DNA from 3 places in the Desulfolithobacter sp. genome. Region 1 is predicted to be linked to each of the others. Evidence: riboswitches for the same ligand, from Rfam matches in the RefSeq annotation. Region 1 holds a riboswitch; each other region holds the start of a gene.
What was found. Region 1 has a riboswitch for cobalamin ahead of ACXJJY_RS09020 (sirohydrochlorin cobaltochelatase). Riboswitches for the same ligand answer to the same signal wherever they lie in the genome.
Positions count from the first base shown of each region.

Region 2: linked by a shared signal. The riboswitch ahead of ACXJJY_RS08430 (TonB-dependent receptor plug domain-containing protein) and the one ahead of ACXJJY_RS09020 (sirohydrochlorin cobaltochelatase) in region 1 are both predicted to bind cobalamin.
Region 3: linked by a shared signal. The riboswitch ahead of thiC (phosphomethylpyrimidine synthase ThiC) and the one ahead of ACXJJY_RS09020 (sirohydrochlorin cobaltochelatase) in region 1 are both predicted to bind cobalamin.

Region 1 covers NZ_JBPMMS010000034.1:193,280-197,243, reverse strand. Annotated here, with positions in the region: gene ACXJJY_RS09025 (FecCD family ABC transporter permease) at 1-727, opposite strand, end outside; gene ACXJJY_RS09020 (sirohydrochlorin cobaltochelatase) at 728-1,717, opposite strand; cobalamin riboswitch at 1,840-2,042, opposite strand; gene ACXJJY_RS09015 (methyl-accepting chemotaxis protein) at 2,095-3,915, opposite strand.
Region 2 covers NZ_JBPMMS010000034.1:55,099-59,062, reverse strand. Annotated here, with positions in the region: gene ACXJJY_RS08445 (metal ABC transporter solute-binding protein, Zn/Mn family) at 1-62, shown strand, start outside; gene ACXJJY_RS08440 (putative molybdenum carrier protein) at 69-542, shown strand; gene ACXJJY_RS08435 (M48 family metalloprotease) at 539-1,882, shown strand; cobalamin riboswitch at 1,984-2,170, shown strand; gene ACXJJY_RS08430 (TonB-dependent receptor plug domain-containing protein) at 2,340-3,964, shown strand, end outside.
Region 3 covers NZ_JBPMMS010000013.1:50,674-54,637, reverse strand. Annotated here, with positions in the region: gene thiC (phosphomethylpyrimidine synthase ThiC) at 1-1,328, opposite strand, end outside; cobalamin riboswitch at 1,424-1,625, opposite strand; gene ACXJJY_RS03070 (sigma-54-dependent transcriptional regulator) at 1,663-3,024, opposite strand; gene ACXJJY_RS03065 (two-component system sensor histidine kinase NtrB) at 3,026-3,964, opposite strand, start outside.

The DNA.
Region 1 (3,964 bases):
TGTCAACGCCCATGGTCACAGCGGTTCTCTCACCTGTCGCCATGACGTTGAGATCCCTGCCATGGAGCAGCACGATCAAAAACCCGCCAAGCGCCACCGGTACCAGGACGAGAATGTCCTGCCAGGAGGCCCCGGACAGGCTCCCCATGAGCCAGAAAATGATCACCCCCACCTGTTCGTCGGCCAGAAACTTGAGAAAACCGATTGCCGCCGACAGAATCGCTGCGACAATGACCCCGGAGAGGATCAGGCTGGTGGAGGAGAGACGCCGGTCACCCGCGGCAAGCGACAGCACCACCGCCAGGGTTGCCACCCCGCCGCCAAAAGCGAACAAGGGTACGGATATGAACTGGGGCAGAGACAACCCGAAGACCTGGAGCACAATAACCAGCGAGGCGCCAAAGGCTGCTCCGGAAGAAATGCCAAGGGTGTATGGATCGGCCAGCGGATTGAGCAAAATGGCCTGAAAGACCCCGCCGCACACAGCCAGCATCCCGCCCACCAGGACCGACTCGATTATCCGGGGCAGCCTGACGTTAAGGACCACTGCGGCAGACACAGGGTCTCCGGAACCGTTCAGCCCCAGGATTCGATCACGGATCAGATTAAGGACATCAATGGCAGGGATCCTCATGTAGCCCATGGTGGCGGACAGAACCATGCCCGCGACCAGCAGGCCGGCCAGGACGACGAGGAGTAGTGGAGAGGATCCCCGCCAGCCAGACATCTACTTGAGCTGGATGCCGGCATCACTTGCGGCATCGACCAGATGCTGCACAAAGATGTCAGCAAACTTATCGTTTTCTCCCAACCCCTTCCTGACCGCGATTACCTGGATATTGTTCTTCTCCAGCACACTCTTCCAGGAATCCTCCCCGTCACCGGCCATGTCATTCATGGCATGGTCACCGGCCACCACCATGAAAGGCTTGAGCACGACTTTTTTCACCCCGGCATGCCTGAGCGAATCAAGTACATCTTCCAGGGCCGGAAACCCTTCCACGTTGCCGATCAGGGTCAGGACGTCGGGATAGAGCTGACGCATGCGGTCGGCCAGCTCCAGGTAGGAACCGGCAGAAGGAAAGTATTCGTTTCCATGACCCATATACACAAGGGCAGCCTTTTCACGGCGGGCCAGATCCGCGTCCACGGCCAGGGCCCGGGCCGCTTTCATAACATCAGCATCATAGGGGTGAGCGGTTCCGTAGGTGCCAAGCGCCGGACGTCCCAGGGCAATTTTATGGAAGGGCTTGTACTTGGCTTTTTTCACCGTGCCCATGCTCATCAGTCCATCCACATAGGTTTCCAGGTCGAGAAACTCCTCACCCATGGCGATATGAGTCGGTTGAACGACAATGGTATCGTATCCCTGGTCCTGGAGATCGGCAATGGTGGCCAACGGGGTCTTGACATGGAGAATATCGGCAGGTATCTCCGGATGGGCCTTGATATATTCGGGATCCTGGGCCCTCTGCTGCCATTTCTTGCGAATGATGTTTGAGGTAAAGGCAACCCGGACCGGCGTTTCCGAATACCTGGACACGACTTTCTCCCGAATATTCAAAAGCCCCTGCAGGGCCGGCTCCACCGTGGTTCCGAACATGGCAAGAACTATGGCGCTTTTATGTTCCACCTTGTACTCTCCACTGGAATAACAGGTTGCCGCTGACAGAAAAAACAGGATCAGCACCGCCCAAAAAACCGATTTCAACTTCATGTGAAACCTCCTTCTTGTACGGTCCGGAAATAAAAAAATCCCGGACCAATTGTTACATTGATCCAGGATGTCCCGTCTTTATCCCAGAGTCTCTCCAAGTCTCCCTGTGCCTTTGCCGTCGGCCACGGAGTATTTTTCAGGCAGGTCTTCTGGCTCCCGGATCAGCCTCCTCCCGCGCCTTCCCAGCCGCCAAGCGGCCAGTGGCATTCTCTGCCTTCGACAGATTGCAGGATTTGTCCCCGGTTACAGCGGCGGGCCCGCCCCGGACTTGCACCGGGTTCCCTTTTCATCCACATATGCGGACACCTGAAAACAGGATCAGCATACTAAAAGGCGGTTTCCAAGTCAAGGCAAAGCCTCCTGCCAACGCGACAGCCCTATCCAGCCCCTTCCACGGCCAGCTCCTCGCCCCCCCTGTCCCGGCCAAGGTAACGGAGTTTGGTCGTAGTCTCAGCAAGAAGGCTGGTCAGCTGCCCCGCTATCTCATCGGAATATTCGTGGACCTGGCGGGACAACTCCCGGGCCCGGAGCGCGGCCTCGTTGACCATGGTTATGCTGGCCGAAACCATCCTGGTGTTTTCCGATGTCTGGGAACTCAATCCGGCGATGGTGGTTGCCACCTCCTGCTGTTCAACCACAGCAGCGGTTATATCGGCGGTAATCATGTTGAGATCCTGAACCCTTTGCTCGATGTCATGGAGGTTGTCGACAAAGGTCTGGCTGGCTCTTTCAATGGCATGCACCTTGTCCATAACATCCTGGGTTGCCTGCTCTGTTTCCAGGGACAGATCCTTGACTTCGCTGGCAACCACTGCAAACCCTTTGCCGGCAGCACCGGCCCGGGCCGCCTCGATAGTCGCATTGAGAGCCAGCAGCTTGGTCTGATCGGTAATTTCCCTTACCAGGCCTATAATCCCGCCAATATCCCCGATGGCCCTCTGGAGCTGACGTATATTGCCATGGGAGACCGTCACCCCGTGTACGATTCCGGCCACCAGATCGTTCTGGCTGGCAATCCGACCACTGATTCCTTCCACAGTCTGCCGCAGCTGCCCGGTGGCCTGCGAGACATTTTGCGTATGCTCCGCCGTATCACGGGCCCGCACAGTAGCGTTCTCCGACTGGCTGCCCGTGGTGGCCGCCAGCTCCTGCATCGTTTCCGACATCTCAACCAGCTGCCTGGCCCTCTGTTCCAGGCCGTGTACCACGGTGGCAATGGATTCTATCAGTTCATCTATGATGTTTTTTTCCTTTGCCTTGCGCCGGTCCTCCATCTGCAGCTCGGCCAGGGCCTCGCGAAAATTTTTGATCGCTCCGGACAGGACCCCTATCTGGTCACCCCGCTGCTGACAGGGAATATCGGGAAACCGGCCGGCCCGGATTTCGTCTATAATGCGTGTCAACCGGTACAGTGGCCGTTCAACGATAACACGAGTAAGAAAGAACAGGGCGACCATATTGGCGATTATGGCCAGCACGCCCATACCAAGAGTGAAATGCTGCTGCTGCACGCGGACCGCGGCCAGCCTCTTTTCCATGGCATTGATTTCTTCCACATGATCAAGAATCTCTGTCCTGATTTTCTCGGCCCTGAGACTCTCGTCGGCAACCTTGAGGCCAAGCTCCCGAATCTTTAGCTGCAGAGCCTCCACCTCTCCGGCCTGGTCCTCCAACCGCGCAATCAGTTCCCGCAGGCGGGCCGCATCTCCTGATGGGTTCTTGCTCTGGATGGTCAACCGCTCCACCTTCTCGGTGAAATTATTGCCGCTGTCAAACACACCATAGGATAACACCAGCTTCCCATCCCGCTCCTGGACCACCATCCGGTTCCGGGCCAGGTCCCGGCGCTCAGCCCTGGAGTAGAGAGACCTGTAGGCCTGGCGACCGACCAGGGTTTCCCGGCCCTCGACCTGGAAATCACGATCCACGCCCGCAAGTACTTCAGCCCGGCGATCCACCTGGAAAAACTCCGGCAGCCTGATAAATTCGTCCTGGAGCTGAAAGATGGTCGAACGGAGATTTGAACTGAGCTGCTCCCGAATCTGTAAAACATCATCCACGGTCTGCTGGACAGTCCGGCTGGACTGGTGGTTGACATAGAGCAAAGCCCCTATAAACAGGTTGGAAACCAGGGCTACCCCGAAAAGAATCTTGGTCCCGACCGTAATCCATTTCCTCTTTGTCAGCCATTGCAACATTATAATGTATCCTCCTGCACTGGTATTCACAATATGCCACCAGGTGGCA
Region 2 (3,964 bases), 140 kb from region 1:
TTGCCGGCCGGATCGCCGCTGCGTTGACGCCAACGGCAGGGTCGACTCCCAAAGGGTCCTGAAAGAACATGAAAATTATCTCCGGAGGACAGAGCGGGGCTGACCGGGCGGCTCTTGACGCGGCCATCAGCCTGAACATCCCCCATGGCGGCTGGCTGCCAAGAGGGCGCCGGACCGAGGAGGGACCACTGCCGGACCGCTACCGACTCCAGGAGCTGCCGTCGGCCAACTACCGGGACCGAACCAGGAAAAACATACTGGACAGTGACGGCACTCTGATAGTGTCATTTGGCCCTCTCACCGGCGGCTCGGCCCTGACCGAGGCCCTGGCCATCCGGCACCGGCGCCCCTGTCTCCATATCGACCTGGAACTATGGCATCCCAAACGAGCTCAAAAAGCCATAGAACAATGGCTGAAAGACCATAACATCAAAACCCTGAACGTGGCCGGCCCCAGAGCAAGCGGCGAACCGCGTATCTATCGGGCCGTTTATGACCTTCTGCTGCAGATAAACTGGCCCGAAACGGACAAAACACCATGAACGGATCAAACACCTTGCCCCGAATTTCACGCCGTACAATCCTGCGCTTTTTCTTTCTTTGCGGTGGAAGCGCCATTACGGCTCCCTTTCTTGGCGGTTGCAGCACCGACCCGGTGACAGGAGAAAAATCCCTTGTCATGATGACCCGGAGCCAGGAGATAGCCCTGGACCGGAAGCAGGCCCCATTCCAGTTTTCGGCCGATTACGGTATCCTCATGGACAGGGAGCTCAACAAGTATCTTAACCGGGTGGGAATGGAGCTGGCCCGTCGTTCACATCGCCCTGACATGCCCTTTTCCTTCCGCGGCGTCAATGCGGCCCATATCAACGCCTACGCTTTTCCCGGCGGCTCCATCGCCGCCACCCGAGGCATCCTGGTTGAACTGCAAAGCGAAGCTGAACTTGCAGCCCTGCTGGGGCACGAAATCGGCCATGTCTGTGCCCGGCACGCAGCCGAGCAGATGGGCAAGGGGTTGCTGGTCAACCTGCTGGTCGCCGGAGCCTCGATAGCCACCTCCAGTGCCGGTCATGAAGGTACGGCGGAGCTGATCTCCAGGCTTGGCGGCTTGGGGGCCGGTGCCCTGTTGGCCAGATACAGCCGCAATGACGAAAGGGAGGCCGACGCCCTGGGCATGGAATACATGACCAGGGCCGGATACACACCACTTGGCATGGCGGGTCTCATGGAAATCCTCCTCAGAAGCGGAGAGCACAATCCCACTGCCATCGAGCTCATGTTCGCCACCCATCCCATGAGCAGGGAACGATTGGAAACAGCCCGCCTGCAGGCCCATGAACGTTACGCATCCATGCTCGACAACCCGGATCACCGACAGCGCTACATGGACCACACCGCAGGTCTTCGCCGTCTCAAACCAGCAATCAGGGCCATCCAGAAGGCGGAAACCGCCTTGGCCCGTAAACAGATCCGCCAGGCCGAAGAACTGTTGCACACTGCTCTTCGCCACGCTCCGGACGATTACCAGGCCCTGGTGGTTATGGCCAAATGCCAGTTTATGCATCATAACCATGATGAAGCGCTAAGCTATGCCCGCCAGGCCACCCAGGTCTACCCCAAAGAGGCCCAGGGCCACTGGCTCTTGGCCATGAGCAGCCTCGCCAAAGAGAAATATGACCAGGCCCTGCGGGAATTAAGTGAGGTGGACCGGCTCCTGCCCGGTAATCCGGACATCCTCTTCTACCGGGGCCAGGCCCTCGAAGCCATGCAGCGCCGGGACGAGGCCGCCCGGGCCTACGCCGCGTTTCTTGAAAAGGTACGCCAGGGTGACAAGGCAAAATACGCATATACCCGCCTCCGGGAATGGGGCTATATTCGCTGAACAGCGCTCACGATACACCCCGGGAACGTTAACCTCCTGGCGGGCACGGGCCACATCTTCCCGGCAAAAGCGGGTTGACGGAGCACATTTTTTCAGGTAACGTTATCGGTACATTTTCAGATGCTCTTAGCCGAGCTTAATAGGGAACCCGGTGCGAATCCGGGACGGGCCCGCCGCTGTGACCGGGGACGAATTTTGCAAGATGCCACTGACCTCCTTAGGGGTTGGGAAGGCGCAAAAGGAGGATGATCCGGGAGTCAGAAGACCTGTCTGAAAAACATAAAGCGCCTGCTCTCGCGGACAAAGAGCAGTCACGTGCTTGTCGAATTGTTCGAGGAAAAATCAGGGATCCCCGGACCAATAACTCTTTTGTTTATTGGTCCGGGGATTTTTTTTTGCCTTTTCAGGCGGCCCCGGACCCGTCTCAACGTCATTACAAGGTACAAGGAGAAGTGTGATGAAAAAGGAGATTCGAACGGCCCTGGCCCTGTGTCTCGTGTCCACGCCTGGACCGGCCCTGGCGGGCGCGGATGAAGACAGCCCTGCAAACAAGGTTACCCTGGACGAAGTGGTGGTGACCGCCACCCGCAGTGAAGAATCGGTGCAGGAAATTCCGGCCAGGGTCGAGGTGATCGAGAGCGAGACCATCGAGCTGACCACCGGGGACACACTCACCGAACAGCTCAAGAAGAACAGTTCCGTCGGCGTGATCGAGTACCCCGGCGCCCTGGCCGGCATCGGTATCCGCGGTTTTCGGCCGGAATTTTCCGGTATCACCAAGCACACCCTGGTTCTTATCAACGGCCGGCCGGCCGGAGCCACCAACCTGGCGACCGTGCTCACCGGCAACGTGGAACGGATAGAGGTCCTGAAAGGGCCAGCCTCTTCCCTCTATGGCGGAGAAGCCATGGGCGGGGTGGTCAACATCATTACCAAAAAACATACCGGACCACTCACCGGTCTTGCGGAAATCGGTTACGGCTCATTTGCGACCAATTTTGAAAAAGCAGCACTTGGTGGCGGGCTGGGGGACCGGTTCGACTTCGATATCTTTGCCCAGAGGTTCGAACAGAGCGATGACTACGAGATGGGTAACGGCGAGACCAGGGCAAACACGGCCTTCAGGACCCAGAACGGATCCCTGCGCCTGGGCGGTGACCTGGGAGCATGGCGGATCGATGTCAGCGGAGACCTCTACCAGGGCCGCGATATCGAAACTCCGGGTGACATCGCCTATGGCAACGAGATGTCCGGCCACAAGGACATCGACCGCTCGGGCATGGATTTTACCCTCAGCGGGCCGCTGGGGGATAAGAGCAGAGTGAGCCTCACCGGTTACCGGACCAACGAAACCAGTGAAAACTACAGCCACTATACCGGCTGGTATCCGGCCCTGGTCCAGGTGGAACCGTACCGGAGCTACGACTCGGAGACAGACTGGCTCGGCTTCCAGCTCAAGAACGAGTACACCTGGGGCCAACACCGGTTCGTCGTCGGCATCGATTACCAGAAGATCGACAGGGAAAGCCGAAGCTACAACCAGGACGGTACACGCAGGGCGCCCTGGTCCCCGGATGAAGGCCGGGAAAACTGGGCCGGATACCTGGAAACCATCTGGCGCTTCATGAACGACCGGCTCACCGCCACTGTAGGGGGGCGGTACGACACTTTCGATGTAGAAACCAAACCCACGCCCTACAAAACCGATTTTACGCCCAACTCGGAAAATTTCTCCACCTTCAGTCCCAGGGCCGGGCTGAACTACAACTTCGACCTGGGAATCCGGTTGCACACCACCATCGGCAAGGCCTTTGTTCCACCGACTGCGGCCCAGCTTGCAGGCTACGCGGAAACAGACGTTGGCGGGGTTACCATGATCACCCGGAGCAATCCGGACCTGGACCCCGAGTCCTCGATCACCTGGGATATCGGCCTTGGCTATGCGCAACCCAGGCTGGGCCTGTTCATGGACGTTACATATTTCCACACCGACGTGGACGACAAGATCACCACGGTCACCGCGGGTAACACCACCACCTACCAAAACAGTCTCAGCGCCGAAATGGAAGGCCTGGAGACAGA
Region 3 (3,964 bases), on a different contig from region 1:
CGGGCCTGTTCCTCTTCGCAGCCCCGCTTGTCACCGCGTATGTCTCGGGCAAATAGCGATATTCCCCGCTCCATGGCGCAAAAATCGCCGCACATGGTGCAGGTACGCTTATTTTCCGGTGAACGGTCCCTGCGGATCCTGCGAGCCTCTTCTGGAAACATCAAAAGCTCCATCTGCCTTTCCCACCGGGTATCACGCCGGGCGATAGCCACCTGCTTTTCCCGCTCGCGCATGGAAGGATCACGCGCGATGTCACCTATCCTTGCCGCCAGCCTGGTGGCCCGGATACCTTCACGTACGTCCTGTTCTCCGGGCAGGGCGAGATGCTCCGCCGGGGTGATGTAACAAATCAAGTCCGCTCCGTAACGGGCTGAATTGGCAGCTCCTATGGCAGCGGTAATATGGTCATATCCGGCCCCGGAGTCTGCAGGCAACGGGCCCAGGACGTAATAGGGCGCATTGCCGCTCATCCTTTTCTCCAGCATTATATTGCCTTCGATCTCGTCAAGAGGCACATGGCCCGGACCCTCCACCATCATCTGACACCCCATTTCCCGACCTATCTCGGCCAGTTCGCAGTTGGTGATCATCTCCGCCATCTGGGCCCGGTCGTGACTGTCATGAATAGCTCCAGCCCGGATACCGTTACCCAGTGAAAGAACAGCGTCATATTTTTTCATCAAATCGCAAACCCGGTCAAACTGCTCATAAAGTGGATTTTCCCGGTCATGATACTCCATCCAGGACACCATGAAGGTGCCGCCTTTGGAAACCAGCCCCCCATAACGATATCCCTGACGACGCAGCCGTTCAATGGAGTACCGATTGATCCCGCAGTGAATTGCCATGAACGATATTCCATCCTCCAGCTGCCGCTCGATAAGCTCGAAAAGATATTCCGGGTCAAGTTTGTTTGGGTTACGGTACTTGCGGATGGCCTCTGAAAAGGCCTGATACAGAGGCACATTGCCCACCGGCAGATCAACGGCGGCCAGCACTTCGCGCCGCACCAGGTCCAGATCGCCTCCGGTGGACAATTCCATCAGGGTATCGGCCTGCTCCTCTTCAGCGATCCGCGCCTTTCTTTTTTCCAGCTCGATGTCCTTGATGTCCGAAGAAGTGCCGATAGAGGCATTGACCTTGGTCCGCAACCCGGTGCCAATACCGACCACCTTCTGATTCGGACGATTATGGTTGACCGGAATAACGATTTCTCCCAAAGCGACTAACTCCCTGATCAGCTCGACATCCTTGCCCTCATCGCTAGCTACCTGTTCCATCTGTGGTGTAACGAGCCCCTCGCGGGCCAATTCAAGTTGGGTCTTCATGCTCTCTTCCTCCTCAGACCGTCCCGGCCGGCAAAAAAAAAATCCGCGCCAGGGAATTGTTCCTTGACGCGGACTTGCAGGACAGCAATATCCGTTATCTTGTATCCAGCCTGGCAGGTCTTCTGACTCACGGATCAATCTCCGACCGCGCCTTCCCATCCCCGAAGATGTGGACAGTGGCATCATGCGGCCGTAGTCCCCGCTTACAGCGCCGGCCCTGAGCGTTACGGATTCGCACCGTATTCCCTATTCTCCGCCGGCAACCACACCGACGGCACCAGACTGATCTATGGTGTCCACATATGCCAGAAATTAGAAAAAAGGACAAGACAATTCAATCTTTGTCCAGACCGTATTCCTTAATCTTGTTCAACAGGGTCTGCCGGGCAATTCCAAGAATACGTGCTGTTTTCGAGCGGTTACCATCTGTCTGAGCCAGGATGGTTTTGATTGCCTCACGCTCCATGTCGCGAAGGGTGAAACCCTGCCTGCCGTTCTTCTCCAGGTTCGGCGCCATATCTTCCGGCAACAGGTGAGGCGACAGTTCCCGGGGAGTAATCTGTTCTCCAAGGCAGAGAATCACTGCCCGCTCCACGGTGTTTTCCAGCTCCCTGATATTACCGGGCCAGTCATGTCGCCCAAGGAGCATCAGAACCTGGGGATGAAATCTCCGAATATCTTTCCGGTTTTTTTTCGCATATTTTTTCAGAAAATAATCAGCCAGGGCTGGTATATCCTCCGGCCTCTCCCTGAGAGGTGGCAATTCAATAGGCACCACGGAAAGCCGGAAAAAGAGATCCTGCCGAAAAGTGCCTTCCTCAACCATTTGCTGAAGATTCTTGTGGGTTGCCGCCACAAGGCGGACATCCACCTTCACAGACTGGCTGGAGCCAAGACGTTCGAACTCTCCTTCCTGGATTACCCTGAGTATCTTGGCCTGGGTCTGCAACGACATATCGCCGATTTCATCAAGAAACAAAGTGCCGCGATGGGCCTGTTCAAAGCGACCCTTACGCTGCCGCTCCGCACCGGTAAAAGCACCCCGTTCATGGCCAAAAAGTTCGCTTTCCAGCAAGCTTTCATGCAGAGCCGCGCAGTTGACCTTGATAAACGGGCCGTCTTTACGCAGACTGTTTTGATGAAGCGCCCCGGCAATCAATTCCTTGCCGGTACCCGATTCTCCGGTTATAAGCACCGTTGCATCGCTGGGAGCAACCAGCGAGAGAGTTTCAAACACCCTCTGCATACCACTGCTGCGGCCGATAATGTTGCCAAAGTCAAATTTTTCTCCAAGCCGTTCCCGAAGCTGTGCATTCTCTTCCCGAAGCGCCTCTATATGAAGCGCCTTTTCCACGGCCAGATTCAGGGCCTCGATATCAACAGGCTTGGTGACATAATCGACGGCCCCCTTTTTCATGGCCGCCACAGCACTTTCCACCGAAGAAAAGGCCGTGATAACGATAACCGGCTCGATACGCCCCTTTTCCCTGAGCAGCGACAAGGTCTCCAGGCCATCCATTCGCTGCATTTTCAGATCCAGCAGAATCAAATCCACATCATGGTCCCACAGCAGCGGCAAAACCTGATCCCCATCGTCGGTTTCAAGTATGGTGTAGCCTGCCCCCTCAAGGTTGACCTTGAGCATGGTACGGTGAGCCACATCATCATCTACAAGCAGAATTGTTTTTCCCTGCATATCATCCATTTCCAGTTTGTTTTTTCTGGGTCACCGGGAGCACTATCGTGATTTCTGTTCCCCTGCCCGGGGCTGATACTACCTCGAAATGCCCGTGATGCTGCTCGACAATCTGGTGACTGACAGCCAGACCCAGGCCGGTACCTGCCCGACGGGTTGTAAAAAACGGATCGAACATTTTCTCCTGCTCTTCCCCGGACATACCCTTGCCCGAATCGGAAACCGTAATCCGGATCGTGTCTTTTTCTTCAGAGCAGAACAGGCTTATGTGACCACCTGCCGGGGTGGCATGCAGACTGTTTTTGAGCAAATTGAGAACAACCTGGAGCAGAAGATCTTCATCTGCGACAACAGTCCCTGTACACTGTATCTTCATGGAAAAATGGATATTTCCAGCCTTGAAATCATGCTCGAGCAACCTGGCTGTCTTTTCGAGCACCCGAGCGGGAGACAACTTTTGAAACTCTGGATCTCTTGGCCTGGAGAACTGCAGCAGGGCTGAAATCGCCGCGTTCAGACGATCTACCTCATCCACCATCAGCTGAGCATATTCCAGGGAATTCTTGTCCGTTGCCTGATTGCCGAAATACTGGGCAAATCCCCGTAATGTCCCCAGGGGATTTCTGATTTCATGGGCAATACCGGCTGCCATTCGCCCAAGGGCGGCGAGTCGCCGGGAACGCTCCAGTTGTTCCTCCATGGCCCGCAGATCACGGATGTCACGAATGATCACCACGGTACCAAGTCTATTTCCCTCCTGGTCCTTCAGGGGAGAAGAGCTGAGCCGGACAGGGATGGACAGGTTATCTGTCCGCTGTATTTCATACTCCAGGGCAACCACTCCCTGTTTGGTACAGATCTGTTCACCGGGCCAGTTGGCAAAGACCCGGTCCACCGGTATGCCGGACAGTTTTCCGGCAGGAAAACCGGTCAACCGCGC